Regions from separate parts of the Aureimonas mangrovi genome, predicted to be linked through region 2. Evidence: riboswitches for the same ligand, from Rfam matches in the RefSeq annotation. Region 2 holds a riboswitch; each other region holds the start of a gene.
What was found. A riboswitch is a leader RNA that binds a small molecule or an ion and turns the genes downstream of it on or off. The one in region 2 is predicted to bind thiamine pyrophosphate.

Region 1 (7,868 bases), 1.3 Mb from region 2:
CGTGCAGGCCTACGACCCGGTGGCGATGGAGGAGTGCCAGCGCATCTACGGCGAGCGCGCCGACCTCACCCTGTGCGGTACGAAGGAGGCGGCCCTGAAAGGGGCCGACGCGCTCCTTATCGCGACCGAGTGGAAGATGTTCCGCGCCCCCGCCTTCGAGACGATCGCCGCGGGCCTGACGAACCCGGTGATCTTCGACGGGCGCAATCTGTACGAACCGGCGATCGTCGCGCGGCACGGCCTGGAATATCACTCGATCGGTCGCCGTCCCGCGCACGCCGAGGCAGGGCGCCGGGAGAAGCTCAGCATCGTGCGTTGAGAGGGCGGGCCGGCGCCGTATGCGATCGCCGGGGGAAGGCTCAGGCCGGTGCGCGCAGGCTGGCGCGCAGGCCCGGCCCCTCATACGCGATCTCGGAGGAGAGGCTGGCGGCCATCGCCCGGATCAGCTTGGTGCCGAGGCCAGTGCCCTGCGGCTTGCCGTCCGCCGGGAGGCCCGGCCCGTCGTCCTCGACGCGCAGGAGGAAATGATCCTCCCCGTCGCGCGCGAGGCGCACCCGCACCTCGCCGCCCACTGCGCCGTAGGCGTATTTGCAGGCGTTGGAGACGAGCTCCGTGACGATGACCCCGACGGAGACGGCCTTGTCGGTCTTCAGGCGCAGAGGCTCGGCGTCCAGCTTCAGGCGGCAGGGCGCGGCTTCGCTTGACCAGGTCTCCTCCAACTCGCCCACGAGCGCCGTGAGATAGTCGACCATGTCGACGGTCTCGACGTCGTTGGAGGTGTAGAGCTCCCGGTGGACCCGCGCGATGGCCGCGATGCGGCGCTGCGTGTCCTTCAGCGCCTCGCGCGAGACCTCGTCCGACAGGGCGCTCGCCTGCATGTGGACGAAAGCGGAGACCATCTGCAGCGAGTTCGAGACGCGATGATTGACTTCCTTCAGGAGGGTCTCCAGCCGCTCGTTGCTGGCGCGCAGCCGGGTCTCGGCGTCCTCCTTGTCGCGCATGAGGCGCACGCGCTCGAGCGTCTGCATGAAGGCGGTGGCCAGAAGGTCGAAGAAGTCCTCTCCGACCGACTTCACCACGTAGTCCGCCGCGCCGGCCTTGAGCGCGGCGACGGCCACGCGGCTCTCCTCCGAGCCGGTGACGTAGACGACGGGAGGCGTATCGGGGAGAGCCTGCAGTTCGACAAGCGTCTCCAGGCCGTCCTTGCCGGGCATGTAATGGTCGATGGCGACGAGATCGAAGCGCTCGCGCCGGGCCAGCGCTATGCCCTCTGCGCCGCCCGCTGCGGAAACCACATCGAAGCCGCGCCTGCGCAGCGTGCGCTCGGCGAGAAGCCTCAACCCTTCGTCGTCGTCGATATAGAGGATGCGCGCTGAGGCGGTCGCCGAGGTCAGCTCTCGACCTCCGGAATCTGGATCACGGTCAGGAAGAGGCCGAGCTGGCGGATCGCCTGCGCGAAGCTCTCGTAGTTCACCGGCTTGGTGATGTAGACGTTGGCGCCCAGATCGTAGCAGCGCTCGATCTCGACCTTGTCGTCCGTCGTGGTGAGGACGACGACCGGCGTACGCCGCAGCGGGCTGCCCTCCGCCTTCATCTTCATCAGGATGTCCGTGCCGCTCATGTCCGGCAGGTTCAGGTCCAGAAGGACCAACGCCGGGCCGTTGCGCGCCGGGCCCGAGGGATCGTCGAACATGAAGGCGAGGGCCGAGGTGCCGTCGGTGAAATGACGGATCTCGTTGCTGACGCCGGCGCGGCGGATGTTCTTCTCGATGAGGCGCGCGTGGCCCTCATCGTCTTCGATCATCACGATATTGACGGGGTGTTGGGGAGTGGTCACGTCCGGTCGCTTTCCTGGCCCGCGTCGTAGGTCTGAGGGATTGAGAGACGGAAGGTCGCGCCTTCGTCAAGCGCCGAATCGCAACTGATCGTCCCGCCGAGACGGTAGGCGAGCGCGCGCACATGCGCCAGCCCGATCCCCTCGCCGGGTTGATCCTGGGTGCCAGAGCGGCGGAACAGGTCGAACACGCGCTCGTGATCCTTCGGATCGATACCACGGCCGTTGTCCTGGATTTCGAAGATCATGCGCGGGCCGGACCTGCGGGCGCGCACGCGGATCTGCCCCGGGCGGCCGGGCTTGAGATACTTTACCGCGTTCTCGACGAGGTTGGAGAAGATCTGCTCGATGGCCACGCGGTCGGAGACGATCTTCGGCAGGCTGCCCTCCACGGTGATCTCGGCCCCCACCTCGTTCAGCCGATGCTGGAGCGTGTCGGTGATGCCGGCCAGCATCGCGTCCATGTCGAGCGGCTCGGGCGTGATGACGCGCCGTCCCTCGCGCGAAAGCCGCAGGATGGCGTTGATCAGCCGGTCCATCTTCTGGGTGGAGGAGCGGATGAAGCCGATCGCCTCCGGCAGGTCCTCCTTCGCCGCGTAGCGTGCCTCGGGCGTCACGAGGTCCGGCGCTTCGGTCTCGGCCTTGTCGATCAGCGCCGACAGTTCGCCCGTCGCCGCCTCGAGTTCGGCGGTGAAGCCCATCACGTTGACAAGCGGCGAACGAAGGTCGTGGCTGACGATGTAGGCGAAGCGCTGGATTTCGTCGTTGGCGCGCTGAAGGTCGGCGGTGCGCACGGCGACGGCGCCCTCGAGCATCTCGTTGAGCCCCGCGAGCGTGGTGCGCGAGCGCTCGAGAGCGGCGAGGTTGCGGCGGATGACGTAGATCGTGCCGGCGGCCATGACCAGAAGCAGGATGCCCGCAACGCCGAGGATGATGTAGGCGAGCGCCAGCGTCCGCTCACGCTCGATCACACGCTCGGCCAGAAGCCCCTGCTCACGCTCGACCATCTCGGAGATCACGCTGCGGATTTCCATGATGATCGCGACGCTGTTGTCCCCGTTAAAGAGGGTGCGCGGATCGAGTTGTGGGTCGGCGCGCAGCCGCTCCAGCGTCGTGCGGGCATTTGCGTTGTGCGCCTCGTCGAGCGCGCGCAATCGATCCAGAGCTGCTCTTTGCGAGGGATTGTCGGCGGTCAGCGCACCCAGCGCCTCGAGGATGGTCGCCTTGCGCTGGATCAACCTGTCGATGATGCCGGCATAGCTCTCGTCACTCGACAGGAGAAAGCCGCGCCGCGCCGTCGCCACGCGCTCGGCGGCGGTCTCGAACTCGCCCAGCGCCTTCTCGACCTCGTAGGTGTGGGCAACCAGATTGCCGCGCTGCTGCGTCTCGAGAAGCGCGACCGCGCCGGCAATCCCCACAACGACGAGAGCGGCGAAGCCGAAGACGATAGCGCCGACGACGGATCGGCCGAACGGCTTTGCGGAAGGCTTGATCAAGGCTGCGATTGACCCGTTGAACGCGAAACCCTGCCATAGCGGCCGCGCGGTGTGCGCGCCAGCCCTCTCGTCACCTTCGCGCGAAGTGGAGCACGGGCGGGGCAGGTGACTTGACGGCACCCATGCTTTGCGGGTGAGTGGGCGCCGGGCGGAGCGCCAAGGGAGAGACGACGGAAGACGATGCTGCAGGGCCTCTACGACTGGACCTTGAAGATGTCCCAGCATCGAAATGCCGAGCGCTCGCTGGCGGCGATGTGCTTTGCGGAAAGCTCCTTCCTGCCGGCCATGCCGGAGGTGATGCTCCTGCCGATGATCCTGGCGGATCGCACGCGCGCCTGGCGCCTCGCATTCGTCTGCACGCTCTGGTCCGTGCTCGGTGGCATCCTCGGCTACTTCATCGGTGTCTTCCTGTTCGAGAGCGTCGGCGAGCCGCTGCTCGCCTTCTACCGGATGACCGGCAGCTTCGAACGCATCGCCGAGGACTACAACGATCTCGGCTGGCTCATGGTGCTGATCGGCGGCGGCATCACGCCGGTGCCCTACAAGGTCATCACCATCCTGTCGGGCGTCACGCGGCTCGACTTCGCGGTCTTCGTCGGCATGAGCGTCGTCGCGCGATCGATCCGCTTCTACATCCCTTGCGCGCTCCTGTATTATTTCGGCCCGCAGGCGAAGGTCTTCCTGGAGAAGCGCATGTCGCTCGTCTTCTGGAGCTCGCTGGCGCTGATCGTCGGCGGCACGCTCCTTGCCGGATACATTCTGTAGAGGCTCCCGTTGACATGGGCGCGCGCCGCGATCATCTTCCCGCCCATCCGAGGGGTGCGCCCTATACGCGCTGAGATGGCGACATCGCCGAACCCTTGAACCTGATCCGGGTCATGCCGGCGTAGGGACGGGACATTGGTCGAAGTCGCATCTTCAAGCCGGGGCGGCTTTGCGCGCCCCCCATCCGCGAGTTGCCGCAGGAGCGGGGCTGCTCGCGCCGGGCTGAACTTTCTCGCCGGCTTCGCCACGATCCTCGCCATCTGGCAGTTCAGTATCTGGCTGATCGCGCCGCCGCATTTCATCCTGCCAGCGCCTGCCGCAGTCATCGAGGTGTTCGCGCAGCGCTCCGACTTCCTCCTGCGGCACGGGCTCGTCACGCTCGCCGAGATCGGCCTCGGCCTCCTCTTCGGCTCGCTTGCGGGCATCCTCGTCGCGTTGTCGGTCGCCTCGATCCCCGGTGTGCGCCAACTCGTCTGGCCAGCGGTGCTGGTGATCCAGGCGCTGCCGGTCTTCGCAGTGGCGCCGATCCTCGTCCTGTGGTTCGGCTTCGGCATGGCCTCGAAGGTGGTGATGGCCGCGCTCATCATCTTCTTCCCGGTTGCCTCCGCTTTCGCGGACGGCCTGCGCCGCACCGAGAGCGATGTCCTGGAATCGGCCGCGCTGCTCGGCGCCGGTCGCTGGCAGACGCTCGCACTTATCCGCATTCCCCTGGCGCTGCCGGGCCTCGTCTCGGGCCTTCGCGTCGCTGCCCCTCTTGCCCCGCTCGGCGCCGTGATCGGCGAATGGGTGGGCGCCTCGGCCGGGCTCGGCTTCATCATGCTGCAGGCGAATGCCCGCATGCAGACCGACATCCTCTTCGCCGTTCTCGTCATTCTTGCCGCGCTGACGCTGGCGCTGCGCTTTGCCGTGGACGAACTCGCCGCGATCCTCGTGCCCTGGGCGCGCGAGGCCGAATGACCGCAAGGACCTCGATCATGTCGCTGAACCGCCTCCTCCTCGTCGCCGGCGCGCTCGCCGGCCTCGTCGCCGCGCCCGCGCGTGCGCAGGAGCCGGCCGCTCCCGAGCCGGCCTCGCTGACGGTGCTCCTGGAATGGTTCGTGAACCCCGACCACGCGCCGCTCGTGATCGCCGAGGAACTCGGCTATTTCGAAGAGGCTGGGCTCGACGTCTCGCTGATCGCGCCGTCCGACCCGTCTGCGCCGCCGCGCCTCCTGGCGGCGGGCCAGGCCGACATGGCGATCCATTACCAGACGACGCTCTATCTCGATCACGCTGCCGGGCTGCCGCTGAAGCGCTTCGGCACGCTGGTGGAGACGCCGCTCAACATGATCATGGTGCGCGCAGACGGGCCGGTCGAGACGCTGGCGGACCTGCGCGGCAAACGCATCGGCTATTCCGTCTCGGGCTTCGAGGAGGTGATGGTGAGCACCATGCTCGCCTCGCAGGGGCTGGAGCCCGACGACATCGAGTTCATCAACGTCAATTTCGCGCTCTCGACCTCGCTCCTGTCGGGACAGGTGGATGCGGTGGCCGGCGCCTACCGCAATTTCGAGATGACGCAGATCCGCCTCGCGGGAGGGGAGGGGCGCGGCTTCTTTCCTGAAGAGAACGGCGTGCCGCCCTATGACGAACTGATCTACGTGACGCGCGACGACCTCATCAACGATCCCCGCCTGCCGCGCTTCCTCGACGCGGTGGAGAAGGCGACGCTTTATCTGACCAACCATCCGCAGGAGGCGTGGGAAGCCTACGCTAGCGCCTATCCGGATCTCGACGACGAGCTGAACCGGCAGGCCTTCACCGACACGCTGCCGCGCCTCGCCAAGCGACCGGGCGCGCTGGACACGCGCCGCTACGAGCGCTTCGGCCAGTTCCTCGAGGACGCGGGGCTTCTCGACACGGCGCCGGCGGTCGGGGAGATCGCGGTGGAGCTGCGATGATCGATCTTCCGATCCGGGCCGGCGCGCTCCTGACGGCCTTGCGCGAGAGACGTCCGCGCGTCCACTGCCTGACGAACTCGGTTGTGCAGAAGTTCACGGCCGACGGGCTCTCCGCGCTCGGCGCGGTGCCCTCGATGACGCAGAGCCTCGACGAGGTGGCCGACTTCGCTGTGAGCGCCGATGCGCTTCTCGTCAATCTCGGCACGCTTGATCCCGCGCGCCGCGACGCGATCGACATCGCGCTCGACGCCTTCGAGGCGACGAGCCGGCCCTGGACGCTCGATCCGGTCCATTGCGACCTCTCGCCGCTTCGCCTCTCTTACGCGCAGGCCCTTCTGGCGCGCGGCCCGGCCGTGGTGCGCGGCAATGCCGCCGAGATGGCGGTGATCGGCACGGCGCCGGCCGGCACGGTGGCGGTGCGCACCGGCGCGATCGACGCGCTGCGCGTCGGCGGGCGCGGCGTCGATGTCGAGAACGGTCACGCGATGATGGCGCGCGTCACTGGAACGGGATGCCTCGCCGGCGCGCTCGTCGCGAGCTTTCTCGCCGTCGGACGGGACCGTCTGGAAGCGTCAGCTTCCGCGCTCCTGTTCCTCGGGGTCTGCGCCGAGGTCGCCGCCGAGGAGACGAAGGGGGCCGGCTCCTTCGCGGCAGCTCTCCTCGACGCCATCCATCTTGTCGGCCCCGCCGACCTCGAGGAACGGGGGAGGGCACGCGATGCCTGACGTCGACTATCGGCTGAACGCCATCGTGGATGCCGGCTCGCTGCCGGGCGCCGATCTCGCCGCGCTGGCGCGGGCGGCGGCCAGGGGCGGGGCAACGCTGATCCAGTATCGAGACAAGGAGGGCTCGACGCGCGCGATGGTGGAGACGGCGCGCTCGATCCGCGTGGCGCTCGCCGGCACCGGCGTGCCCTTCGTCGTCAACGACCGCGTGGACGTCGCGCTCGCGGCCGGTGCGGACGGGGTGCATCTCGGCCGCGACGACATGGAGGCGGCGAGCGCGCGCAGCCTCCTCGGGCGTGGCGGGATCATCGGCGCGACGGTGAAGAACGAAGAGGAGGCGCGCGTGGCTTGCGGCGCGCCGATCGACTACGCGTGCATCGGCGGGGTCTTCCAGACGCTGTCGAAGGACAACCCGGACCCGCCGGTCGGGCTCGACGGGCTCCGTGCGCTGCGCCGGCTGATCCGCGCGACGCGGCCGATGCTGCCCGTCGGTGCCATCGCGGGCGTCGATCTTTCACGCATCCGCCCCGTGATCGAAGCGGGCGCGGACGGCGTGGCGGCGATCTCGGCGATCTTCCGCTCCGGCAACCCGGAGGCGGCGGCCGCGGCCTTCCGCGACGCGGTGGACGGTGCCCTGAAATCGAGGTCGAACACATGACGACCCCCATCGCACTGACCATTGCCGGCTCGGACTCGGGCGGCGGCGCCGGCATCCAGGCCGACATCAAAACCTTCTCGGCCCTTGGCGTCTTCGGCGCGAGCGTCCTTACGGCCATCACCGCGCAGAACACGCATGGCGTCACCGATGTCGAGGTGCTCTCGCCGAAGATCGTTGGCGCGCAGATCGACGCCGTGATGAACGATCTTGCGGTCGGCGCTATCAAGATCGGCATGGCGGCGAGCGCGCCGGTGATCGAGACGATTGCTGGGCGTCTCACCTCCGTCCGCCAGCCGGTCGTCCTCGACCCGGTGATGGTGGCGACGGCCGGTGACCGCCTGCTCGCCGAGGACGCCGTCGCGGCCCTTCGGGAGGGCCTCGTGCCGCTCGCCGCGCTGGTGACGCCGAACCTGCCCGAGGCGGCGCTCCTCTCCGGCCTGCCGATGGCGC
Region 2 (7,868 bases):
CAGAGCGGGGGCGCGGCACCGTCGAAGGCTCGGCCGCTTCCGCTCGGCTGTTCACGCTCCTCGCTCATGCCGAGCGCTTCGAGAAGCCGGAGCTGCCGGTGTCGGGGGAGGATCTGGTACGTGCGGGCCTTCAACCCGGACCGGACTTCGGCGCAGCCCTGAGGCGCCTGGAAACCGCCTATGTCGACAGTGGCTTCGCGCTCGACCGGGACGCGCTTCTCGAAAAGCTCTGACCACAGCATCGGCTTGCAAACCGTGTCCGGTTTTCACAAGGTCCGATTCGTGGATTCAACGGGTTGGAGCGGTCGTTGTGTGTCCGAAAGGACTCACGCCGCGCCAGCGAAAAAGCGGGCCGCTGCGCGGCCCGCCCGAAGCGTTCGATCGTTGTGGTTTCTATTCAGTGGCGCGCTTCGACAGTGGCGCCGCGCAGCGCATCCAGCATGACGGGAGTGATACGATCGACACCCATCTGCTTGGCCTGGACGACAGCACGCCGAACCACTTCGGCCTCGCTCTCGGCGCGGATCACGCGCTCGCATCCCGGTATGACGCCTGCACATTTCAGCTCGAACATGTCTGCCTCCCGTGTCACGCCTTAACGAGAGATTAAGATGCGCTTATCGCGGAATGTTTCAACATGAAACAATGGCGCATGCCCCATGCTGCGGCGCCGTTCAGGGCCACTTCACCAGCGGCGGGAGAGAGGACAGGATCGCCTCGATATTGCCGCCTGTCTTCAGCCCGAACAGGGTTCCCCGGTCGTAGAGCAGATTGTATTCGACGTAGCGCCCCCGCCGCACAAGCTGCTCGTCGCGGTCAGCTTCCGTATAGGCATGTGCGGCGTTCTGCCGCACCAGATGTGGGTACACCACGAGGAAGGCCTTTCCGACATCCTTGGTGAAGGCAAAGTCGGCATCCCAGCCGCCTTTCTCGGCGGGCGAATGTAGCCAGTCGTAGAAGATGCCGCCGACGCCGCGATGCTCGTCGCGGTGCGGCAGATAGAAATACTCGTCGCACCACTGCTTCAGCGTGTCGTGGCTGACGATGCCGGAGTGGCGCTCGCACACGAACTTCATCGCCTTGTGGAAGGCGAGCGTGTCCGGATCGTCGGCACGCCGGCGCCTGTCGAGCACCGGTGTGAGATCGGCGCCGCCGCCGAACCACTGGCCGGTGGTCACGACCATGCGCGTGTTCATGTGGACCGCCGGCACGTTCGGATTGCGCATGTGGGCGATCAGCGAGATGCCCGACGCCCAGAAGGAGCGGTCCTCCTCCGCGCCGGGAATGTTCTGCGCGAAGTCTTCCGACAGCGTGCCGTGGACGGTGGAGGTGTGGACGCCGACCTTCTCGAACACGCGGCCGTGCATCATCGACATCACGCCGCCGCCGCCATCGCCCTCGCGCGTCCAGGGCTTGCGCTCGAAACGCCCGGCGGGAAGGCCGGTGTCCTCCCCGAACTCGTCCTCCAGCGCCTCGAACGCGGTGATGATCTTGTCGCGCAGCGTCTCGAACCAGACCCGCGCGAGTTCCTTCTTCTCGGAGATGTTCTCCGGCAGGCCCTTCGGCAGTTCGGGACGTTCCATCAGCACCTGTTCCTCCGGCAACGGCGCCGTCGCCGTTCGGGCGCCTTTCCGTTCTCGCGTAACAGGTCCGTGACCATCGCGGAAGACCTTGGAATGATTCGCCAAAGCGCTGTGCCGCGCCTATCTTCAAGGCTCGAGAGCCGCTGGATGAACGAGCCCGCCCGCCCATGAGCCGCCTGCCGCCTCCACCGCTTGAGAATCTGCGCCGCCATCTGCGGGCCCGGAAGAACCGTGCCGGCGCGCGGGACAGTTTCCTGCGCGAGACCTTCACGCTGCCGCGCGGCGAAGCGCGGCTGAAGGCGCGCGAATGGTTCGAGCGCTACCCGAAGGCCGCCTACTGGACCGAGGTGGAGAGCTGGCGCGTCCTGCCGGGCGACGAGGTTGAGTTCACCATGCGCCGCCTGCCGAGCGCGGACTGATCAACGCGCGCTCGGGCTGTTGGCCGAGACGGTCACGTCCATCGCCACATGCGCCTGCGCCGGCGCGAAGCACAGGAAGGAGCGGCCCAGCGTCTCGAAGACAGGCCCGGCGTCGCCGCGCAGCTTGGTGACGAAATTCTTCGGCCTGTCGAGCACGCCGGATCTGCTCAGAAACGCGATGCACGCCTCGATTCCGTCCATGTGGCGATTCTCGCCCAGCGGATAATAGGCAAACTGCGCGGCGACGGTCTGCCCGAGCACGGGGGCGGCCGAGACGGCTGTAAGGCACGCATCGATATTGGCGGAGAGCGGCTCGATCATGCCGAAGGCCGGTTCGGGGCCTTCCGGTTCTCCCGCGCCGCCGGGACAGCCGCGCGAGACCGTGGCCGAAAGGACGACGTGCTCGCCCGTCGCGGCGGCCGCCGCGAACAGGTCGCGCATGGCGGGAAAAAGTTCGTCGGCCGCGCCCGAAAGATGCGTCGAGATGTCGTCCGTCTCGATGCGCATGCGTTCGCGATAGGGATCGAGCGCTCCGAGCGCGTTCATGATCACCGACACGAAGTCCGCGCTCATCGGGTGAAGGGAAATCTGTGCGCCTGCATACATGGCCGCCTCGCTCCGCTGGTATGATCCAGATCAGCTGTTGAGGGTCGGACGGCCTCGCGCCGTCCTCTCAGCCCCGGCATCGCGGGGCGCCCCTGTCGCAAGGCCGACACTACGTCATCCGTGCGCCGGGTGAAACCGCCGCCCGCGTCTCACACGACCTGTATCGCGACATAGCCGGCATAGGCGGCGAGGAGCGCTCCGCCGGCGGTGCGGCCGATGCGCCTGAGCGTGAGGAGCGCGATCGCCGCGACGACTGCGACGCCGGCCATCACGGGCGCGTCGAAGCTCGCGAACTGCGCGGCGACCGGGATCGGGGTGATAAGCGCGGTGATGCCGAGGATCGCCAGGAGGTTGAAGACGTTCGAGCCGAGGATGTTGCCCACAACCACCTCCGTCTGACCTTTGCGCGACGCCGAGATGGTGGCGGCCAGTTCGGGCAGCGAGGTGCCGACAGCCACCACCGTCAGTCCGATGACCGCCTCGCTGATCCCGACGCCACGCGCCAGAGCGGTGGCTCCGTCGACCATCAGCGAGGCGCCGAAGACGAGAGCTGCGATACCCCCAAACGCCGCCAAGAGCGACATCGCGAGGCCGAGGTTCGCCTGCGGCGGGGCGGCGGACGTCTCCTCGTCGCGTTGCTCGCTTACATAGGCGAAGACGAGATAGGCGATCAGCGCCGACACCATCGCGAGGGCCAAGAGGCGCGAGACGGTACCCGTCCAAAGGATCGCGACGATGGCCAGAGAGGCGGCGACCATCATGATCGCGTCTCGCTTCACATGCGCGCCGGCCAGAGCCAGCGGGGCGATCACTGCGGCGGTTCCTCCGATCAGGAGGATATTGGCGGTGTTGGAGCCGAGGACATTGCCGAGCGCGATGTCGGGCGAGCCGGCGAGCGCGGCCTGCACCGAGACGAGAAGTTCCGGTGCGCTGGTGCCGAAGCCGACGATCACAAGGCTGACGAGAAGGGCGGAAAGGCCGAATCGCGCCGCGAGAGACACGCTGCCCCTCACGAGGGCCTCGCCGCCGAGGAACAGGAAGACGAGACCCGCCGCTATCAATACCAAATCCCACGCCATTCGCTGCGCCTGCTCCGTTCCTGTTGCGTCGCAGCGAAGGTGGGGCGCTCGGCGCCGGTTTGAACCGGGGCCGCTATGAAATCAGTGAGAGCGGACGTCGAAGCTGGCGCAGTGCCTCGCCGGTCACCATCGCGGCGGAGACGGCAAGGTTAAGCGAGCGCGTCCCCGGCGCCATCGGGATCGTCAGCCTCTCATCGGCGGTCTGGTGAACGTGGTCCGGAACGCCGGCGCTCTCGCGCCCGAACAGAAGAATATCCTCGGCGCCGAAGGCGAAGTCACGATAGTCTTCGCTGGCCTTCGTCGTAAGCAGCACGAGCCGGCGCCCGCTCGCACGTCGCGCCTGGTCGAAGGCGGAAAAGTCGAGATGGCGTATCAGTCGCGCTGCGTCGAGGTAATCCATGCCGGCGCGCTTCAAGGACCGGTCCGACAGGTCGAAGCCCGCGGGCTCGATGATCTCGATGTCCACGCCCATGCATGCGCCGAAGCGCATGAGGGTCCCGGTGTTGCCGGCGATGTCGGGCTGATAGAGGGCGATCGAAACTGTCATGGCGCCGTGATAGGGCCTGCACCTCGCCTTTGCGAGCGCCGGCGTGAAAGCGCGGCGCGCAGACCTATATGCGCATCGGCTGCGCTGCGCCTGCGTTACAGCGCGCGAGCCCGCCTGCCGCCTGCCCGCACCGACTGGAATACAGATGTTCACCTTCTTCGAGCGGCTCGTCGATCCGTTCCCCTCGCACTCGCCGAAGAGCCCGCCCGCCTCCTTCTGGCCCTTCGTCTGGCACTATGCGCGGCCGGTCTGGCCGCTGCTCGTGCTCATGGCGATCCTGACGGCGTCGATCTCGATCGTCGAGCTGTCCCTCTTCGGCTTCCTCGGCACGCTGGTGGACTGGCTGTCGAGCTCTTCGCGCGAGACGTTCCTCCAGGACGAAGGCTGGCGCCTCGCGCTGATGGGCGGCGTGATCCTCGTCCTTCTGCCGGGCCTCGTCTTCTTCAACTCGCTGATCTCGTTCCAGACGCTTTTCGGCAATTTCCCGATGCGCTTCCGGTGGAGCGTCCACAACTGGCTGCTCGACCAGACGCTCGGCTTCTTCCAGGACGAGTTCGCCGGCCGCGTCTCCACCAAGCTCATGCAGACCGCGCTGGCGGTCCGCGAGACGGTGATGAAGCTGATCGACGTCTTCCTCTATGTCGCGGTCTACTTCACCGGCATCATCGTGATGGTGGCTCTGGCGGACTGGCAACTCGCCACGCCCTTCGCGCTCTGGGTCCTCGGATACGTCCTGATCCTGCGCCATTTCATCCCGCGCCTGATGCGCGTCGCGCAGGCACAGGCCGACGCCCGCGCCCTGATGACGGGCCGCGTGGTCGACGCCTATTCCAACATCGGCACCGTCAAGCTCTTCGCCCACACGACGCGCGAGGCGCTTTATGCGCGCCAGTCGATGGAGCCCTTCCTCGATACGGTCCACGGCCAGGCGCGGCTGATCAACCTCTTCTATCTCTGCCTTTATCTTCTCAACTCGCTGCTTCTCTTCGCCATCGGCGCGCTCGGCATCTGGCTCTGGATGGGAGAGCTTGTGTCGGTCGGCGCGGTGGCGGTGGCGGTCGGCCTCGTCCTGCGCCTCAACGGCATGAGCCAGTGGATCATGTGGGAGGTCTCGGCCCTGTTCGAGAACATCGGCACGATCCGCGACGGAATCTCGACCTTCACGGCCCCGATCGCGCTCGCGGACGCGCCGGGTGCGAAAGCTCTTGAAGTGACGCGTGGCGAAGTGCGTTTCGAGAATGTTTCCTTCGCCTATCGTGCGGCCAAGCCGCACCGTGCGGCGGGGCCCGTGGTGAAAGGCTTCGACCTCACCATTCGTCCGGGCGAGAAGATCGGCCTCGTCGGGCGCTCCGGCGCCGGCAAGTCGACGCTCCTCAATCTGCTTCTGCGCTTTTACGACGTCGAGGAGGGCCGAATCCTGATCGACGGGCAGGATATTCGAGGCGTCACGCAGGCCTCGCTGCGCGCCCAGATCGGCATGGTCACGCAGGATACGTCGCTTCTCCACCGCACCATCCGCGAGAACATCCTCTACGGCCGCCCGGAAGCGAGCGAGGAGGAGGTGCGCCGCGCGATCCGACGGGCCGAGGCCGAGGGCTTTATCGAAGGGCTGACCGACATCGAGGGCCGCCACGGCCTTGATGCTGAGGTCGGCGAGCGCGGCGTCAAGCTCTCCGGCGGCCAGCGCCAGCGCATCGCCATCGCCCGCGTCATGCTGAAGGACGCGCCGATCCTCCTGCTCGACGAGGCGACGTCCGCGCTCGATTCGGAAGTGGAGGCCGCGATCGCCGAGAACCTCTATCGCCTGATGGAGGGCAAGACGGTGATCGCCGTGGCGCATCGCCTCTCGACCATTGCCGCGCTCGACAGGCTCGTCGTCCTCGACGCGGGCCGGATCGTGGAGGAGGGCACCCATGCCGAGCTCGTGGGCGCCGGCGGGATTTACGCCCAGCTCTGGGCGCGGCAGGCCGGTGGGTTCCTCGACGATGGAGGCGAGAAGGTTCCCGGCGCGCTACCGGCGAGGGCGGCGGAGTGATCGAACGGGCGCTCAAGCGCTTCGAGCGGATCCTGGAGCCTTTCGGCGACGACCCGGAAGAGGGGCGCCCCGGCGAGCCCCGTCCCGTGGGCGGCCTCAAGCCGCTGCCGGACGACACCAATCGCTTCATCTGGCACTTCACCCGGCAAGCCAAATGGCCGCTTGCGGGCATCCTCGTCGTCGGTGGGCTGACGGCGCTGATCGATGCGCTGCTCTTTACCGGGGTCGGCTGGATCGTCGACGCGCTGGAGAGTTCGACACCGCAGACGCTCCTTGCCGATCACGGCCTGCTCCTCTTCGGCCTCGCCGCCGTCACGCTCTTTCTGCGCGCCGCCGTTCTCATCGCCTCCTCGGTGCTCGAGGAGCAGATCGTCGCGCCCGCCTTCTACAACCGCATCCGCTGGCAGAGCTATCGCCGGTTGATGGACCAGTCCTACACCTTCTTCCAGAACGACTTCGCCGGGCGCCTCGCCACAAAGGTGCAGCAGGTGGGGCAGGCGACGGGCGACTTCGTCGTCACGCTCCTCCAGACCTTCTGGAGTTTCGCCGCCTTCGTCGTCCTCACGGTGACGATCCTCGGCTCGATCGACTGGCGGATGATGGTCGTGCTCGGGTTCTGGTCGCTCGGTTATCTGTGGATCGTCTACGCGCTTCTGCCGCGCATCCGCGAGCTGGGCCGCGAGCGCGCCAACGCCAACTCGATCTGGACGGGCCGCGTCGTCGATGCCTTCACCAACATTCTCTCGGTCAAGCTCTTCGACACGGCGCGCACGCAGGACACGTTCGTGCGCGAGGGTTTCCAGCTCAATCTCGACGCCGTCTGGCGCCTTTGCCGGGCGCTGACGACGGTGCGAGGCGCGGTGGCGATCCTCAATGGGCTGATGATCACGGGCGTCGGCGTCGTCGCCATTGTCGGCTGGCAGGAAGGCACCGTCACGTCGGGCGGTGTGGCGACGGCGCTCGGCCTCGTCCTGCGCCTCAACCAGATGTCGGGATGGATGATGTTCTCCATCAACGGCATCGTGCGCAACTATGGCACGATCCAGGACGCGGTCGCGACCATTTCCGTGCCGCCAGCGCTGATCGACGCGCCGCACGCGCGGCCCCTGCGGGCGAGCCGCGGGGACATCCGCTTCGAGAACGTCACCTTCCACTACGGCAAAGGCGGCGGCATCGTCCAGGATCTGTCGCTGCACGTGAAGCCGGGCGAGAAGGTCGGCCTCATCGGGCGCTCCGGCGCCGGCAAGACCACGCTCGTGAACCTTCTTCTGCGTCTCTACGACCTCGAGGGCGGCCGCATCCTCGTCGACGGACAGGACATCGCGCATGTGGGACAGTCCTCGCTGCGCGGCGCGATCGGCGTCGTCACGCAGGACACTTCGCTCCTCCACCGCTCGATCCGCGACAACATCGCCTACGGGACGCAGGACGCGGACGACGCCGCGATCGCGCTTGCCGCCGAGCGTGCCGACGCCGCCTCCTTCATCCCGAAGCTGCGCGATCCGAAGGGGCGGACGGGCTACGACGCCCATGTCGGAGAGCGCGGGATCAAGCTCTCCGGGGGGCAGCGCCAGCGCATCGCCATCGCCCGCGTCCTCC
Region 3 (7,868 bases), 370 kb from region 2:
CCCGCCATGCCGCCGAAGGCCAGCCGCGCCTCCGCGACGAGGTCGCCGTGGAAGCCGAGCTTGAAGGTGGCCAGGACGGCCGAAATGTCGGAATCCATTCGCTTGGAGATCTTCGAAACGTGGAAGCGCTCGTTTTCCTGGAGCAGCGGCACTTCGACGGCGACGACGAACTCGCCCGGCGCACGGTCTTGGCGACCGTATTCGATGAAGAAGTCCTCCAGCGCGATGCGCCGTGCCTCCTCGCCGCGGCGCAGATAGAGGAAGGCACCGAGCGCGATGAGCGCGGGCGGCAGGTCGCCGATCGGCGAGCCGTTGGCGATGTTGCCGCCGATCGTTCCGGCGTTGCGGATCTGCGCGCCGGCGAAGCGGCGCATCATCTCCTTGAGGTCGGGATGGATGTCGCCGAGCCGCGCCATCGCCTGCGCGTGGGTGACGGCGGCGCCGAAATAGAGAGCGCCCGGTCCTTCCTCGACATGGCCGAGATCGGTGACGCGTGAGACGTCGATGAGGACGGGCAGGTCGCGATGCTGCTTAGTCACCCACAAGCCAACATCCGTAGCCCCGGCGACGAGCGTCGCATCCGGATGCGCGGCACAGGTGTCGGCGAGATCGTCGACATTGCCGGGCGAGAGCCAGAGCCCGCCTTCGCCCTCGTAACGGTAGACCTCGTCGCCGCGCAGGCGGGTGAGGCGTCCGGCAAGCTCCGCATCGGCCGCGTGCGTGTCGGGACGCGGATGGCGGGCGAGTTCGAGCCCGGCCTCCACGATCGGCCCGTAGCCGGTGCAGCGGCACAGATTGCCGGAGATCGCGTCCTTCACCGATTGCCGGTCGTGAAGTGCCTCGTTCATCCAGCCGCCCGCGAGCTGCATCACGAAGCCCGGCGTACAGAAGCCGCACTGGCTGGCGTGACGCTCGACCATCGCGGTCTGCACCGGGTGCGTGCCGCCAAGGCTCTCCACCGTTTCCACCGCGCGGCCGTTCAACGCGCCCATGAACAGGATACAGGCGTTCATCGTACGCCGACGCAGACCGCCCGCGCCATCGGGCTCGGACACGATCACGGTGCAGGCGCCGCAATCGCCCTCCGCGCAGCCTTCCTTGGTGCCGGTCAACCGCTCGGTCGTGCGCAGGTGGTTCAGGAGCGTCGTCGTCGGGTGGATGCCCTCGACGCTGCGCGCCTCGCCGTTCAGGAGATAGCGGATCGGCGCCATCAGCTCCCCCGATAGGTCGAGTAGCCGAAGGGCGAGAGGAGGAGCGGGACGTGGTAGTGCCGCTGCTCCGCCATGCCGAAGCGGATCACCACCTCGTCGAGGAACTTCGGCTCGGGAAGGTCGAGGCGCTGGGCGTCGAGATAGGCGCCCGCGCCGAAGACGAGCTCGTAGGCGCCGGTTTCGAACTCCTCGCCGGTCAGAAGCGGGGCGTCGCAGCGTCCGTCCGCATTGGTGCGCGCGCTCGCGACGGCCTCGCGAACGCCGTTCGAGAGGCGGAACAGCGAAACCTCGATGCCGGCTGCCGGCCGGCCCGTCGCCGTGTCGAGCACATGCGTCGTGAGGCGCCCACCAGTGTCATTCTCAAACGCCATGGAAGTTTCGTATCGCCCGTTTTTTGACCGTCCGGTCCACCAGTCTGCCCCCATGCCCAGGCCCCGTAAAGTGGAAAGCTTGGAACGGTTCAAGCGATGATGCGCGCTTGAAATGGTCTTCGGTTCGCGTATCGCTACGGGCCTCAACGACGGAGGCCCCGACATGCCCGACCGCTATCCCCGCGACATGCGCGGCTATGGCCGAAAGACGCCTAATCCACGCTGGCCGAACCCGTCCGGCCAGGGCCACGCGAAGATCTGCGTCCAGTTCGTCATCAATTACGAGGAGGGCGGCGAGAACTCCGTCCTGCACGGGGACAAGGCCTCCGAAGCCTTCCTGTCCGAGATCGTCGGGGCGCAGCCCTGGGTCGGCCAGCGCCACATGAACATGGAGTCGATCTACGAATACGGCGCGCGCGCCGGCTTCTGGAGGCTCTGGCGCCTGTTCACCGAGCGTGCGATGCCCGTCACGGTCTACGGCGTCGCGACGGCCCTGGAACGCTCGCCCGAGCAGGTCGCTGCGATGGGCGACGCCGGCTGGGAGATCGCCTCGCACGGGCTGAAATGGATCGACTACAGGGACCACACCATCGAGGCGGAGCGCGCCGACATGGACGAGGCGATCGCGATCCACAAGGCCGTGACGGGCGAGGCGCCGCTCGGCTGGTACACGGGTCGCTCCTCGGAACACTCCCTCGAACTCGCTGCCGAGCGCGGCTTTCTCTACGCCTCGGACGCCTATGCGGACGACCTGCCTTACTGGCAGGAGACGCGCTCCGGCCCGCTGCTCGTCCTGCCCTACACGCTCGACACCAACGACATGCGGTTCGCGACGCCGCAAGGGTTCAGTTCGGGCGACCAGTTCTTCGCCTATCTGAAGGACTCCTTCGACGTCCTCTATGCGGAGGGCAAGGCTGGCGCGCCGAAGATGCTGAATGTCGGCCTGCATTGTCGGCTCGTCGGGCGGCCGGGCCGGGCAGCGTCGCTCGCCCGCTTCCTCGACTACGTACAGAGCCATGACGACGTCTGGGTCGCCACGCGCGCAGCGATCGCGCGGCACTGGCGCGAGCATTTCCCGCATCGCGCGGGCCTTCGGCCGAGTCGGCTGGAGCGCGACGTGTTTCTCCACATGTTCGGCGGCGTCTTCGAGCATTCACCCTTCATTGCCGAGCGGGCTTTCGATCGCGGCCTCTCGGACGCGAACGACGCCGCACCCGGCCTCTCGGCCGCGCTGAACGCTGCCTTCCGTCGCGCGACGGGCGAGGAGCGTCTCGCAGTCCTGCGCGCCCATCCGGACCTTGCCGGCAAGCTCGCGATGTCCGACGGGCTGACGGCGGAATCGAAGTCGGAGCAGGCTTCCGCCGGGCTCGACAGCCTGACGGCCGAGGAACACGCCCGCTTCACCGAGCTCAACGACCGCTATCAGGCGCGCTTCGGTCATCCCTTCGTGATCGCGGTTCGTGGGCTGACGAAGAGCGACATCCTCGCCGCCTTCGAGCGACGGATCGACGCCACGCCCGAGGAAGAGCTTGCAACCGCGTGCCGCGAGGTCGAAAAGATCGCCGCCTTGCGCATTCAGGCGATCTTCGGAGGGACGAATTGAGCGAGAATTTCATCACGGCGGCGCCCGCGCCGGAAGCCGAGGAGCTTCTGAAGCGCTTCGTCGACCTCGCCCACCCGCGGCTCGGCACGCAGGTGACTTTCGCGACCGACGACTTCTTCGCCGACAAGGCGCGTATGATCCAGCCGGGGCCGGCACTCTTCTACCCGGACCGCTTCGACGACAACGGCAAGTGGATGGACGGCTGGGAATCGCGCCGCAAGCGCGTGCCGGGCCACGACCATGCGCTCGTGAAGCTCGGCCAGCGCGGCGTCATCCACGCGATCGACATCGATACCTCCTTCTTCACCGGCAACTTCCCGCCGCACGCCGAGATCGAGGCGGCCGACACGGTCGAGGAGCCGGGCGAGGGCGACTGGACGACCATCGTCCCCAAGGCCGCGCTGAAGGGCGATTCGCACAATCTCTTCGACATCGCCGAGCGCGGGCCGTGGCGCTGGCTGCGCCTGCATATCCACCCGGACGGTGGCGTCGCGCGGCTGCGTGTCTATGGCACCGTCGCCAAGGACTGGGCGGACGTCTCGCCGCAGGAAGAAGTGGACCTCGCCTCGCTCCTCAACGGCGGCACGGCGGTGGCATGGAACGACGCGCATTACGGCCATCCGGCCAACATGCTGGCGCCGGGCACCGCGCCCGTCATGGCCGACGGCTGGGAAACAGCGCGGCGCCGCGTGCCGGGCAACGACTGGTGCGTCCTGAAGCTTGGCACCGCGGGCACGGTGGAGCGCGTCCATATCGATACGCGCCATTTCAAGGGAAATTTCCCCGATCGCTTCACCCTGCGCGCCAAGCGCCTCGGCTCGGATCCCTCCGCTGACGTCATCGAGGAGGCCTCGGCCGACTGGCCGCTCCTCGTGACCGAAACGAAGCTTTCCGCCGACGACCAGATCGAGATCACCACCGTCGAGCCGCTTGGCCCTGTCACGCATGTCCGGCTGGACATCTTCCCCGATGGCGGCGTCTCGCGCCTGCGACTCTTCGGGCGGCGCGAGGCATGAGCGGCAGGCTCGTCGCGCAGGAACTGACGGCCGATGCCTTCCGCCCCTTCGGCGAGGTGATCGAGCCGGACAACGCCAGCGAAATACAGCTCATCAACGGCGGCTCCACCACGCGCTTCCATGACATCGCGCCGGTGGAGCTCGGCGGCGGCCGCGCGCTGATCTCGATCTTCAGGGGCAAGCCCTTCGAGTTGCCCCTGAAGGTGGAGATGCTGGAACGCCACCCGCTCGGCAGCCAGGCCTTCGTACCGCTTCAGGGGCGCCCGTTCCTCGTCGTCGTCGCGCCCGACGAGGACGGCCGTCCGGGCGCGCCCGTCGCTTTCCTCTGCGACGGCAGCAAGGGCGTGTCATACGCCGCCGGCACTTGGCACCACCCGCTGATCGCGCTGGAGGAAGCGTCGGACTTCCTCGTGGTCGATCGCGGCGGGGAGGGCGTCAACTACGAGGAAGCCTTCTTCGACGAGCCCTATTCGCTGGAGAGCTCGGCCCGGTAGAGCACCGGCCAGTCGTCGGGCGATACGCCTCGGCACTCGCCCATCACGGACTGCTCGACCAGAGCCGGGCCGTCGGCGGTGAACGCGAAGCGCGTGTAGGAGCCGCAGTCGCCGATGCCGCGCCCGCGTGCGAAAGCCTCGAACGTGCGGCCGTCCTCGGCCAGCATCGGGTTGACCAGCGTGGAGCGCTGGTCGCCATCGGGCGACATCCCCTGTCCCTGCGGGCCGAAATCGGCCGGCGTGACCTCGCCTTCGCGCACGATCGAGAAATCGTAGGAGATGTTGTAGGCGCCCGCGCTCGAGCACACGCCCCACAGGCGCGTGCCGTCCTCGGCCTCCAGAACGTAGTCGCCGGCGGTCTCGGGGCAGTATTCGTCGCTTTCGGGAAGGCCCTCGGGCCGTTCGCCGGGCTCTGAAACCTCGCTGAGGGTCATGGCATCGACGGTGACGGCCGGTGGCGTCGGCGGGATCGTGTCGGCGGGGCGGTCGCCCCTCGCGACGAGCGCCCCGCTCGTGCCGGCGCGCTCCTGCATGGCGTCCATGTAGCGCAATGCCGCCGAGATGCCGGCGAGCGAGACGGGCACGCTGGTCTCGCCGAGCGAGACATCGAGGGTCTGCGCGGGCAACAGTGCGTCGATGAAGGCGACGTGATCGACCGGACCGAGCGCGGCCGAGACGATGCTCCCCTCCCCGGGCTCCGCGTCGAGTTCCATCACGGGCAGGGCCTCGCCGCCCGTCAACGACAGCTCGATCGTACCGCCTTCGCCGGCATCGTCGAGGATCGCGACGGAAACGTCCGGGCCGGATTCGGCGCCCGCCTCGCGCGTGATCTTCAGATAGGCGGGCGCTGGCGCGGCCTCGGGCGCGAGGCCGATGGCGGTGCAGTCCCAGCGGTTGTCGCAACCGACCACCCAGTCCCCGAAATACTTGATCTTGCCGGCCTCCTGCGCGAGCGCGGGGGTCGCGAGGAGGGCGGGAGCGATGAGGAGGAGCGGGCGCATGGCGGTCCTTTCGTCTGTGATCGGGCGATCCTGCCGCCCTCTTTCGGCAGTCTCGTGACGGTGGCCATACACGGCCTGCCGCGATAGGTTGAACCCGTCGACGGGGGCGTCCGCAAGCGCGGGCTGAGAAGCACCCTTGGAACCTGAACCGGATCATGCCGGCGGAGGGAGTCGAGAGGCGCAAGCGCGCCTTTCATCGCCCGCGCCCGAAAGGACAGACGCGATGAGAGCCCATCAGCCAGCCGCCCCCGATTTCGGCTCCCCGCTCTTTGCGGCGCTGCGCGCGGCGGCGGGTGACGACTGGAGCGCCTATGCGCGGCATGGTTTCGTCGAGCGGCTGGGCAACGGCACGCTGCCGCGGGCGGCCTTCCTGCACTATCTGCGCCAGGATTACGTTTTCCTGATCCACTTCGCGCGGGCGTGGTCGCTCCTCGCCTTCAAGTCGACGCGTCTCGAGGAGATGCGCCTCTGCGCCGCGACGGTCCACGCGCTCGTCGACACCGAGACGCGCCTGCATGTCGAGATCTGCGCGCGGGAGGGCATCGACGAGGCGGCGCTGGGGGCGACGCGCGAGGCGCCGCAGAACCTTGCCTATACGCGCTACGTCATCGACCGGGGCATGGCGGGCGACGGGCTCGACCTCCTCGTCGCGCTTCTGCCTTGCGTGCTCGGCTACGGCGAGATCGGCGCGCGCCTTGCCGCCGAGCACGGCACGCAAGGGCCCTATGGCGAGTGGGTCGCGACCTATGCCGGCGAGGAGTACCGGGAGACGTGCGCCGTTGTCGCGGCGCTGGCCGAGCGTCTCGGCGCGCGGCTGCTCGGCCCGGACGCATCTTCCTCGCCGCGCTGGCCGGAGCTGTGCGAGACCTTCGCCACCGCCTGCCGGCTGGAGGCGGACTTCTGGGCGATGGGCCTCTCGGCTGGAAATTAATCGAGCGGCACGATGTCCACCGTGTGCCAGGCGCTCTGTGCGCCCGTCGTCGTCACCACGCCGTCCACCGGCGCGACGTCGGCATAGTCGCGGCCGATGGCGGCTATGACGTGGTCCCCGACCGCCATGCATCCGTTCGTGGGATCGAAGCCGACCCAGCCGACGCTTGTGCCAAGCCACACGTCGACCCAGGCGTGCATGGCGTCAGCGCCTTCCAGGCGGGCCATGCCGGGCGGCGGCTCGGTGCGCAGGAAGCCCGAGACATAAGCGGCCGGGACCCCGAGACCGCGCAGGGCCGCGATCATTACATGCGCGAAGTCCTGGCAGACGCCCCGCCGCTGCGAAAAGACGCTCGCCACACTGGTGGAGACGTCGGTCGAACCGGCAACATAGGCGAAGTCCTCGCGGATGCCGCGGGCCAGCGCCAGAGCCGCGTCGGCGCCGTCTAAGTGACCCTGCGTGGCGCCGCGCGCATAGGCGGTGATCGCGCGGTCCGGGGTGACGAGCCGGCTCGGGCCGAGATGGTGGACGGGGCTCGCCCCTTCCGCATCGCGCACAGTGCGCGCCTCCTGGGCGATCGCGGCAAGGCCCGGTGCCGGGGCGGGTGCCCGGCGCTCGACGCGCACCCGAGCGCGCATCTCGGCGGTGAAGGCGTCATGCGCACCGGTGAGACGCAGATGGTCTGTCGCGTTGCCAAAGAAATCCGCCTCGCGAACCGCCTCGAAAGGCTGCGGCGAAAACGTCAGCGACAGGGACTCGACCGTCTGGCCACGATCGCCGCGCGGGCGGACGCGCAGGAGATGCCGCGCGCTGTTCACCGGCTGACCGTAGCGATAGCCCACGCGCAGGCGGATGTCGTATCTCATCGGATCTTGTCCCGCCCGCCCGACAGGCGGAAATAGCGTGCCGAGACCTCGTCGGAGATCGCGGCGAAGTCGCCCACAATGCGCGTGAGAAACGCCGGGTCGACCTCGATCGCGGCGGCGGTGCGCAGGCGCACGGCGAGCCGCGCGGCCCGCTTGCCGCTTCCTGTCGTCTCCCCGGCAAGGCCCGTCAGCCCGCCCTCCACGCCGTTCGCCTGAAAGGCGAGAGAGCGCGGATTGTGGGGGTCGAGGATCGACAGATCGACGACCGCCTCGCGCGACAGGTCGACCGAGAAGCGGCGGCGGTAGGTCATGCGGCTGTCGGTGAATTCCAGAACCGCTTCCAGCGCCCCCTCCGCGTTCTCGCGCGAGAGGAGC
Region 4 (7,868 bases), 1.5 Mb from region 2:
GATCCGGTGGCTTTCAGGTTCCAACGCAAAGGCCGGGCGCTCCCCCGCGGGCCGGTCCGCGCCGTTCCGCCGCCTGCGGCGTATCGCGAGATGTTCGCCCCGCGCAAGCGTTTCCGCCACGCCCTCGCCGACATTCTGATCTTAACGCTTGCCGCGTAGGGTCCCGGCGCGGGGCGACATGAGGATACTCGGAATGGATGTGTGGGTGGACTGGATCAGCGCGCTGATCGAAACGCATCAGGCCTGGGCGATCCCGATCGTCGGCCTCATCGCCTTCGGGGAATCGCTGGCCGTGATCGGCCTCCTGATTCCGGCCACGGCCGTCATGCTTCTGATCGGCGGCCTGATCGGAGCCGGAGTGCTTGATCCGGCGCCGATCCTCATCGCCACCATCGTCGGGGCAATCCTTGGCGACGCCGTGTCCTATTATGTCGGCGCCTATTTCGGGCCCGGCCTCGTGCAGACGCGCTTCATGCGCAATCATCGACAGGGCGTGGCGCGCGCGCGCCTGTTCTTCCGTAAATACGGCGTCCTCGCCGTCTTCCTCGGCCGCTTCTTCGGCCCCGTCCGCTCGACCGTCCCGCTGGTTGCCGGAATCATCCGGATGGATCACTTGCGCTTCCAGGTCGCCAATATCGCATCGGCCTTCGTCTGGGCTCCTCTGATCCTCGCACCGGGCTACGTGGCCGCGCGGGGCGCCGGCGAGATGGGCCTGGACAGCGAGGCGCACTTCGTCGGCCTCGTCGCCATCGTTACGGTGGCGAGCATTGGCCTCGGCATCTACGGGGTGATCCGCATGTCGACGCCGCGCGCGCGCAAGAGCCTGGCAAAAGCTCAACGCTCCTGAAGGGCCGATGGTGACAAGAACCTGTCGGGGCCGGAACGATTGGGCTGCCGACGCGTTCACGTTCCCGTCAGGAACAGGAGTGAGACCTTTGAACATCTTCTACATCATTGGCGTCATCGTCGTCATCGTCGCCATTCTGAGCTTCCTCGGCCTCACCTGATCGTGCGCCGGAGCTGCATGTCAGCTTCACCGTTTCGAGAGAGGGTCGACCACGATCAGGCGTTCCGCGAGGCTTTCGCGGGGCGCCTTTTCGCGTTTACCAACCCACCTAGGCATGGCATCACGGCGCCGGTGCAACGACCTGGGGAGGGAAAACGGCATGAAGGAGAGGCAGGCTCGGCAGTTCCTTGAAGAGCTGTTTGCCCAGGCCATCGCGAGCGCCGACCCGAGGCACGTCCTCGCGCGGCACTTGCCGGAGAAGCCCACGGGCCGCTGCGTCGTCGTCGGCGCCGGCAAGTCTGCGGCGCTGATGGCTGCCGCGCTCGAGGCGGCCTGGCCGGATGTCGCTCTCGATGGCGTCGTCGTCACGCGCTACGGCCATGCGGTACCGACGCGCCGGATCGAGGTGATCGAAGCCGCCCACCCGGTGCCCGACGAGAACAGCGAGCGCGCCGCCCGTCGCATCCTCGCTGCGGTGGCGGGGCTGACGTCTGACGATCTGGTGCTCGCGTTGATTTCCGGCGGCGGCTCGTCGCTGATGGCGCTTCCGGCCGAAGGGCTGACGCTCGAGGACAAGAAGACGGTCAACCGCCTTCTCCTCAAGAGCGGCGCCGGCATCAACGAGATGAACCGCGTGCGTCGCCGACTTTCCGGCATCAAGGGCGGACGCCTGGCTCGGGCCGCCGCACCCGCGCGCCTCGTGACGCTTGCGATTTCCGACGTGCCGGGAGACGACCCCCGCGCCATCGCCTCCGGACCGACGGTCGACGACCCGCAAGCCTCGGCCGACCTCTCCGTCCTCGCCGATCGTCTGGGATCCGCAGTGCCACCGAAGGCGGCGGAGCTGCTTCGCGCAGCGCCGCCCTCCCTCCCCCCGTTCGAGGCGGATTACCGCATGATCGCCACCCCGCAGATGGCGCTGGAGGCGGCGGCCGGTTTCGCGCGCGAGCAGGGGATCACGCCGATCATCCTGGGCGATGCGCTGGAAGGCGAAGCGCGCGACGCCGGCACGCTGATGGCCGGGATCGCACGCTCGGTGCGAAATCATGGCCACCCCTGCGCCGCTCCCGCGGTGATCCTGTCGGGCGGCGAGACGACGGTCTCGATCGGGCAGGAAACGCCCGGACGGGGCGGGCGAAACACAGAGTTCCTGCTTTCGCTGGCCATCGCCCTGGACGGCACAGCGGAAATCCACGCGCTGGCTGGCGATACGGACGGCATCGACGGCACCGAGGACGCGGCGGGGGCGATCGTCTCGCCCGACACTCTGGCGCGTGCCCGCGCGGCGGGTTTCGATCCGGGCCGCACACTCGCCGCCCACGACAGCTACACGCTGTTCGACGCGCTCGGTGACCTCGTCAAGACAGGGCCGACGCTCACCAACGTCAACGATTTGCGGGCAATCCTCGTCCTGTGAGGCTATGACGCGGCGGGCATGGTGCTCTCGTTGCCCTTCTCGTCGACCAGCACGCCCGGCTTGCGCGGCCTGATCAACGGCGCGGGGACGGGCGCGTTGCCGTGCATCAGGTCGCGCCCTGCATAGAGGCCGCCAGCAAGTTGCAGATCGAAGCGCTCCGCATCGCGCTTGCGCACATCTTCGAGGATGTCGGCGATCGTCTCCTCTTCGGTGTCGAAATGGCGCAGCACCTCGGCGCCGAAGACCATGGCCGATTCGAACGTCTCGCGGATCTGATAGTCCGCACCGGCCTTCACGAGATCGAGCGCGTGTCCGCGGTCATGCGCTCTGGCGAAGACCGTCACGTGCGGAAACTCGGTTTTGAGAAGCTTGACGATCCGTGTCGAGGCGGCCGGATCGTCAACGCAGACCAGCACCGCCTCGGCCGTGCCGGCACCCGAAGCGCGCAGCGTGTCGAGCCGAGCCCCCTCCCCGAAATAGACCTTGAAGCCGAAATCGGTGGCTGCCCGGATCATGTCGACGTCGCTCTCGATGATCGAAATCTCGATCCCGCGTGCGAGGATCGACTGGCTGGCGGCTTGCGAGAAGCGTCCGAAGCCGATCATCAGAACACGGCCGTGCAAGCCATCGGCCCTGTCGATGCCTTCGAACGAGATCGGTTCGTCCGGCATGACATGGCGCATGATGATGGCGGTGATCGGGGTCAAAGCCATCGAGATGATGACGGTGGCGGTGAAGATGGCGTTGGTCTCACCATCGAAGATGCCGTTGGCCACCGCAGCCGAATACAGGACGAAGGCGAACTCGCCGCCCTGTGCGAAGAGGCTGACGCGCACGATCGCTTCGCGACGCGTCGAACCGAGAAGACGCGCGACGACGTAGATGCCGATGGACTTCACCAGGATGAAGCCGACGACCGCAACGGCGATCATCGCCCATTCGCGCGCGATCACCGAAAGATCTAGCGACATGCCGACGGCGAGGAAGAAGAGGCCGAGGAGGATGCCGCGGAACGGGTCGATATCGGCCTCGAGCTGGTTCTTGAAGGTGGATTCGGACAGGAACACGCCGGCGAGGAACGCGCCCATCGCCATCGAAAGGCCGCCCTCGTCCATGAGGAGCGCCGCGCCGAGGACGACGAGCAGAGCCGCCGCGGTCATCACCTCTCGAGCCTTTGCGCGCGCCAGCACCGCGAACATCGGATTGAGGAGGTAGCGTCCCACGAGGACGAGGACGGCGAGCGCGACGAAGGCGATCCCCATTTCCTGCCAGAGCGGCGTGGCCTCCTCCCCGCCACGCGGCCCGATGAAGGCAACGACCGCCAGAAGCGGCACGATGGCGAGGTCTTCCAGTAGCAGGATGGAGACTGCCCGCTGGCCGGCGGGCGTGGCGGTCTCGCCGCGCTCCTCCAGCATCTGCATCACGACGGCTGTGGAGGAGAGCACGAAACCGAGCCCGGCCACGAAGGCGACAGACAGCGGCAGGCCCGCGAAAGTGCCCGCGAGCGTCAGGAGCGTGCCGCACAGGGCGACCTGCGCGAGCCCCAGCCCGAAGATCTGGCGACGAAGCGCCCACAGACGCGCAGGCTCCATCTCGAGCCCGATGATGAAGAGGAGCATGATCACGCCGAATTCGGCGAAGTGCAGGATGCGCTCGGGGTCCTCAAATAGCGCCAGGCCGAAGGGCCCGACGACCAAACCCGCCGTGAAGTAGCCGAGGACAGGGCCGAGGCCGAGCCGCTTGAAGATCGGCACCGCGATGACGCCCGCTCCGAGTAGCGCAACCACCTGCGCCAGATCGTATCCACCGCCGCCTTCGACCGCCATTGCGCGCACCCCCGTGACCGCAACCACCTTAAACGCGCGATGGGATCATGACACAAGTTGCATTTCACGGGACGGTGAAGTGCACATTTCGCAACGCTCGCGGCTCTCCGGTAGGGCGATGTTGGGGGGCGATCACCACGGTGCGCACCTGAAAGTCGATCGTTTCCGCGCCGTATAGCCGCGCGTTAAAGACCGCGTGTCAAATCTCGTAGGCGGCGTCGAAGAAAGCCCTTTCGAGACGGACGGCACGCGTGAAAAGATCGCGGCACACCGCGTCCTCGTGCGGTCCGACGCGATCCAGCTCCGCACGCAGGAAGACCACGAAATCACGAAAGGCCGGGTTGTCGTGCAGCGTGATCCATTCGTCGTGGACGAAGTTGTCGGGACGCCGGGCGTCGGCGCGCATTGCCCATTCGAGATAGGACCACTCCGCAACGCACAGGACGCTCAGCGCGCCGGCGTAGGAGCGCATGGTGGCGGCCTCGCGCATGATCGCCTTGAAGCCGGCGGTCGGCTCCGTATCCGGTGTGGCCTCCCGCGTCCCATTGTCGACGCCGAGCGCTTCGAAGGAGCGCTCGAAATAAGTGTTCTCCTCGCCCGCGATCATCCCCCCGAAGCGTGCGAGGCGCAGCCGGGCCGTGAAATTGTCCGCGCTTGCCTGTGCGGCGCCGAGGAGCATCAGGAAGGCATCAAGGAAGCGGTGATCCTGCACGAGATACCGCGCCATGACCGCATCGTCGATCGTCCCGGCAAGAAGCTCGTCCACGAAGCGATGGCCGATCGTCGCCTGCCAGTCCTCGCTTGCGGCCTGCCGCAGTGCTTCCGTGAATCGCTCGTTCATCTGCGTCTCCCTTCATCGCCACGGGCGGCCGACGAGGGATGAGGCGAGGCGTCCCGTACGCGGTCCGCCGGTTCCCGTTCCTACGCCGGCATGACCCGGATCAGGTTCAAGGGTTCGGCGACCGCCGTCTCAGCGCCGCCTTCCTTTGCGAAAGCGGCGCACCCCTCGGAATGAGGCGAGGATGGGCGCGGGGAAGCACGCGTGTCAATCGTGCAACGTCAGATGCGGCCCTCTTCCACGCCGTGGCACGCGACGATGACGCCGTCCTGCGGTTTCATCAGCGGCGCCTCGCGCCGGCAGCGGTCGTTGGCGTGGGGGCAACGGGGGTGGAAGAAGCAGCCGGACGGCGGTGAGATCGGGTTCGGGATCTCGCCCTTCACCGGCGAGCGCTCGCGGCCGGTCATCTCCATGTCCGGCACGGAGTCGAGGAGCGAGCGCGTGTAGGGATGGCGCGCGCGCTCGAACAGCACCTTCGGCGGCGCGATCTCGCACAGGCGGCCGAGATAGAGGACGCCCACCTCGTCGGCCATGTAGTTCACCACCGCGAGATTGTGGGAGATGAACAGGTAGGTCAGGCCGAACTCGTCCTGCAGGTCCTTCATCAGGTTGAGGATCTGCGCCTGGACCGAGACGTCGAGGGCCGAGGTCGGCTCGTCGCAGACGATGAACTCCGGCCGGTTGGCGAGCGCGCGCGCGATGCAGATGCGCTGGCGCTGGCCACCCGAGAACTGGTGCGGATACTTGATCCCGTCCTCGGGCGAGAGCTTCACGACCTCGAGAAGCCGGCCGACCTCCTTGTCGATCTCGGCCTTGGTCGTGGCGATGCCGTAGGTCTTCAGAGGCTCGGCGATGATGTCGCGCACGCGCCAGCGAGGGTTCAGCGAGGCGTAGGGGTCCTGGAAGATCATCTGGAAGCGGCGGCGCAGTTCGCCGAGCTTGCGGGCATTGCCCTTGTCCCAGATGTCGACGGTGTCGAACTCCACTGCGCCCTTCGTCGGCTCGATCAGCCCGACGACCATGCGTGCGATGGTCGACTTGCCCGATCCCGATTCGCCCACGAGCGCGAAGGTCTTGCCCTTTTCGATCTGGAGCGTGACGTCGTCGACGGCCTTCACGCTCTGCTTGGGCTTGCGCTCGATGATGCGGTTGAGAAGGGGCGCCGAGACGTCGAACTCGCGCGAGAGATGGTCGATCTTCAGAAGCGCGCTCATGCCGTGGCGTCTCCATGGAGGAAGCAGGCGACGTCCGTCGCGCCGACATGGTTGAGGCCGGGCCGCTTGGCTGAACACATCGGCATTTCGCGCTCGCAGCGCGGATGGAAGGCGCAGCCGTTCGGGATGCGGTTGAGGCGCGGCATGGCCCCGGTGATCTGGCGCAGCCGCTCGTCGGTGCCCGCGATCGAGGGGATCGAGCCCATCAGGCCGGAGGTGTAGGGGTGCAGCGGATGCTGAAGCATGTCCTTCACCGGTCCGACCTCGGCGATGCGCCCGGCATACAGGACGGCAACGCGGTCGGCGGCCTCGGCGATCACGCCCATGTCGTGCGTGATGAGGATGGCCGAGGTGCCGCGCTCGGCGCAGACCTTCTTGAACACCGCGATGATCTGCGCCTGCAGCGAGACGTCGAGCGCGGTCGTCGGCTCGTCGGCCACGATGAACTCGGGCTCGGCGCACAAAGCGAGCGCGATGACGACGCGCTGGCGCATGCCGCCCGAGAACTGGTGCGGATACGAGTCCACCCGCTGGGCGGGCGCCGGAATGCCGACATCAGCCAGAAGGTCGATGGCGCGCTTTCGCGCATCGGCGGCTGAAACCGGAAGATGCGTGCGGATCGTCTCGATGAGCTGCTCGCCCACCGTGTAGAGCGGGTTGAGGCTCGTCAGCGGATCCTGGAAGACCATGCCGATGCGCTTGCCACGCAGGCGCCGCATCTCTTCCTCGGGCAGATTGTCGATCCGCTCGCCCTTGAGCAGGATTTCGCCGCCCGCGACGCGCCCCGGGGGGTCGATAAGGCCGATGATCGCCGAGCCGGTGATCGACTTGCCGGCGCCGGATTCGCCGACGACGCCGAGGATCTCGCCCGGCGCCACGTCGAACGACACCTTGTCGATGGCGCGCAGGGTTCCGCGCCGCGTGGGGAATTCCACGACGAGATCCTTCAGCGAAATGACCGGCGTCGCCTTGGCGACCTTGGCGGCCGCGACTTCGAGGACCGCGCTCATTTCGCCAGCCTCGGGTTCAGCGCCTCGCGCAGCCAGTCGCCCAGGAGGTTGATGGAGAGCGCGAGCGCAAGGAGCGTCAGGGAGGGGAACAGGAGAATCCACCATTCGCCGGAGAACAGGAAGCCCTGGCCGATGCGGATCAGCGTGCCAAGCGAGGGCTGGGTCGGCGGCACGCCGACGCCGAGGAAGGAGAGAGTTGATTCCGAGATGATCGCGAGCGCCAGCGAGATGGTGGCGATCACGAGGATCGGCTCGGTGACGTTCGGCAGGACGTGGCGGAACATGATCGCGAAGGGCTTGCGCCCGATGAGCTGCGCGGCCTGCACGTATTCCTTGTTCTTCTGCACCAGCGTCGCGCCGCGCACGGTGCGCGCGTACTGCACCCAGTCCGAGAGGCCGATGGCGACGATCAGGACATAGACCGCCATCGTCTCGCGGTACTGCGGCGGCAGGAAGCCGCGCGCGATGCCGAAGATCAGGAGCGCGATCAGGATCACCGGGAAAGAAAGCTGCACGTCGGCGATGCGCATGATGATGGAATCGGTGCGCCCGCCGAC

Region 1: it holds a riboswitch for thiamine pyrophosphate, as region 2 does, so the genes downstream of both, H1343_RS03515 (ABC transporter permease) here and H1343_RS14345 (YkoF family thiamine/hydroxymethylpyrimidine-binding protein) in region 2, are expected to answer to the same signal.
Region 3: it holds a riboswitch for thiamine pyrophosphate, as region 2 does, so the genes downstream of both, H1343_RS16190 (TenA family protein) here and H1343_RS14345 (YkoF family thiamine/hydroxymethylpyrimidine-binding protein) in region 2, are expected to answer to the same signal.
Region 4: it holds a riboswitch for thiamine pyrophosphate, as region 2 does, so the genes downstream of both, H1343_RS04560 (TenA family protein) here and H1343_RS14345 (YkoF family thiamine/hydroxymethylpyrimidine-binding protein) in region 2, are expected to answer to the same signal.

What each region holds. Positions count from the first base shown of each region.
Region 1 covers NZ_CP059692.1:746,890-754,757, forward strand. Annotated here, with positions in the region: gene H1343_RS03490 (UDP-glucose dehydrogenase family protein) at 1-319, shown strand, start outside; gene H1343_RS03495 (sensor histidine kinase) at 360-1,340, opposite strand; gene H1343_RS03500 (response regulator) at 1,391-1,804, opposite strand; gene H1343_RS03505 (sensor histidine kinase) at 1,834-3,330, opposite strand; gene H1343_RS03510 (YqaA family protein) at 3,511-4,095, shown strand; TPP riboswitch at 4,136-4,240, shown strand; gene H1343_RS03515 (ABC transporter permease) at 4,318-5,052, shown strand; gene H1343_RS03520 (ABC transporter substrate-binding protein) at 5,070-6,035, shown strand; gene H1343_RS03525 (hydroxyethylthiazole kinase) at 6,032-6,760, shown strand; gene thiE (thiamine phosphate synthase) at 6,753-7,418, shown strand; gene thiD (bifunctional hydroxymethylpyrimidine kinase/phosphomethylpyrimidine kinase) at 7,415-7,868, shown strand, end outside.
Region 2 covers NZ_CP059692.1:2,976,288-2,984,155, reverse strand. Annotated here, with positions in the region: gene H1343_RS14365 (CCA tRNA nucleotidyltransferase) at 1-233, shown strand, start outside; gene H1343_RS14360 (DUF1059 domain-containing protein) at 398-574, opposite strand; gene hemF (oxygen-dependent coproporphyrinogen oxidase) at 675-1,583, opposite strand; gene H1343_RS14350 (hypothetical protein) at 1,751-2,002, shown strand; gene H1343_RS14345 (YkoF family thiamine/hydroxymethylpyrimidine-binding protein) at 2,003-2,608, opposite strand; TPP riboswitch at 2,599-2,712, opposite strand; gene H1343_RS14340 (calcium/sodium antiporter) at 2,758-3,687, opposite strand; gene H1343_RS14335 (tRNA (cytidine(34)-2'-O)-methyltransferase) at 3,761-4,234, opposite strand; gene H1343_RS14330 (ABC transporter ATP-binding protein) at 4,380-6,269, shown strand; gene H1343_RS14325 (ABC transporter ATP-binding protein) at 6,266-7,868, shown strand, end outside.
Region 3 covers NZ_CP059692.1:3,349,528-3,357,395, reverse strand. Annotated here, with positions in the region: gene xdhA (xanthine dehydrogenase small subunit) at 1-1,211, opposite strand, end outside; gene uraH (hydroxyisourate hydrolase) at 1,211-1,582, opposite strand; gene puuE (allantoinase PuuE) at 1,746-3,185, shown strand; gene alc (allantoicase) at 3,182-4,201, shown strand; gene H1343_RS16200 (ureidoglycolate lyase) at 4,198-4,695, shown strand; gene H1343_RS16195 (DUF1176 domain-containing protein) at 4,668-5,696, opposite strand; TPP riboswitch at 5,789-5,883, shown strand; gene H1343_RS16190 (TenA family protein) at 5,920-6,627, shown strand; gene H1343_RS16185 (transglutaminase family protein) at 6,624-7,493, opposite strand; gene H1343_RS16180 (circularly permuted type 2 ATP-grasp protein) at 7,490-7,868, opposite strand, start outside.
Region 4 covers NZ_CP059692.1:965,928-973,795, reverse strand. Annotated here, with positions in the region: gene H1343_RS04580 (DMT family transporter) at 1-29, opposite strand, end outside; gene H1343_RS04575 (DedA family protein) at 194-847, shown strand; gene H1343_RS04570 (glycerate kinase type-2 family protein) at 1,167-2,423, shown strand; gene H1343_RS04565 (monovalent cation:proton antiporter-2 (CPA2) family protein) at 2,426-4,249, opposite strand; gene H1343_RS04560 (TenA family protein) at 4,449-5,090, opposite strand; TPP riboswitch at 5,151-5,266, opposite strand; gene H1343_RS04555 (ABC transporter ATP-binding protein) at 5,309-6,301, opposite strand; gene H1343_RS04550 (ABC transporter ATP-binding protein) at 6,298-7,311, opposite strand; gene H1343_RS04545 (ABC transporter permease) at 7,308-7,868, opposite strand, start outside.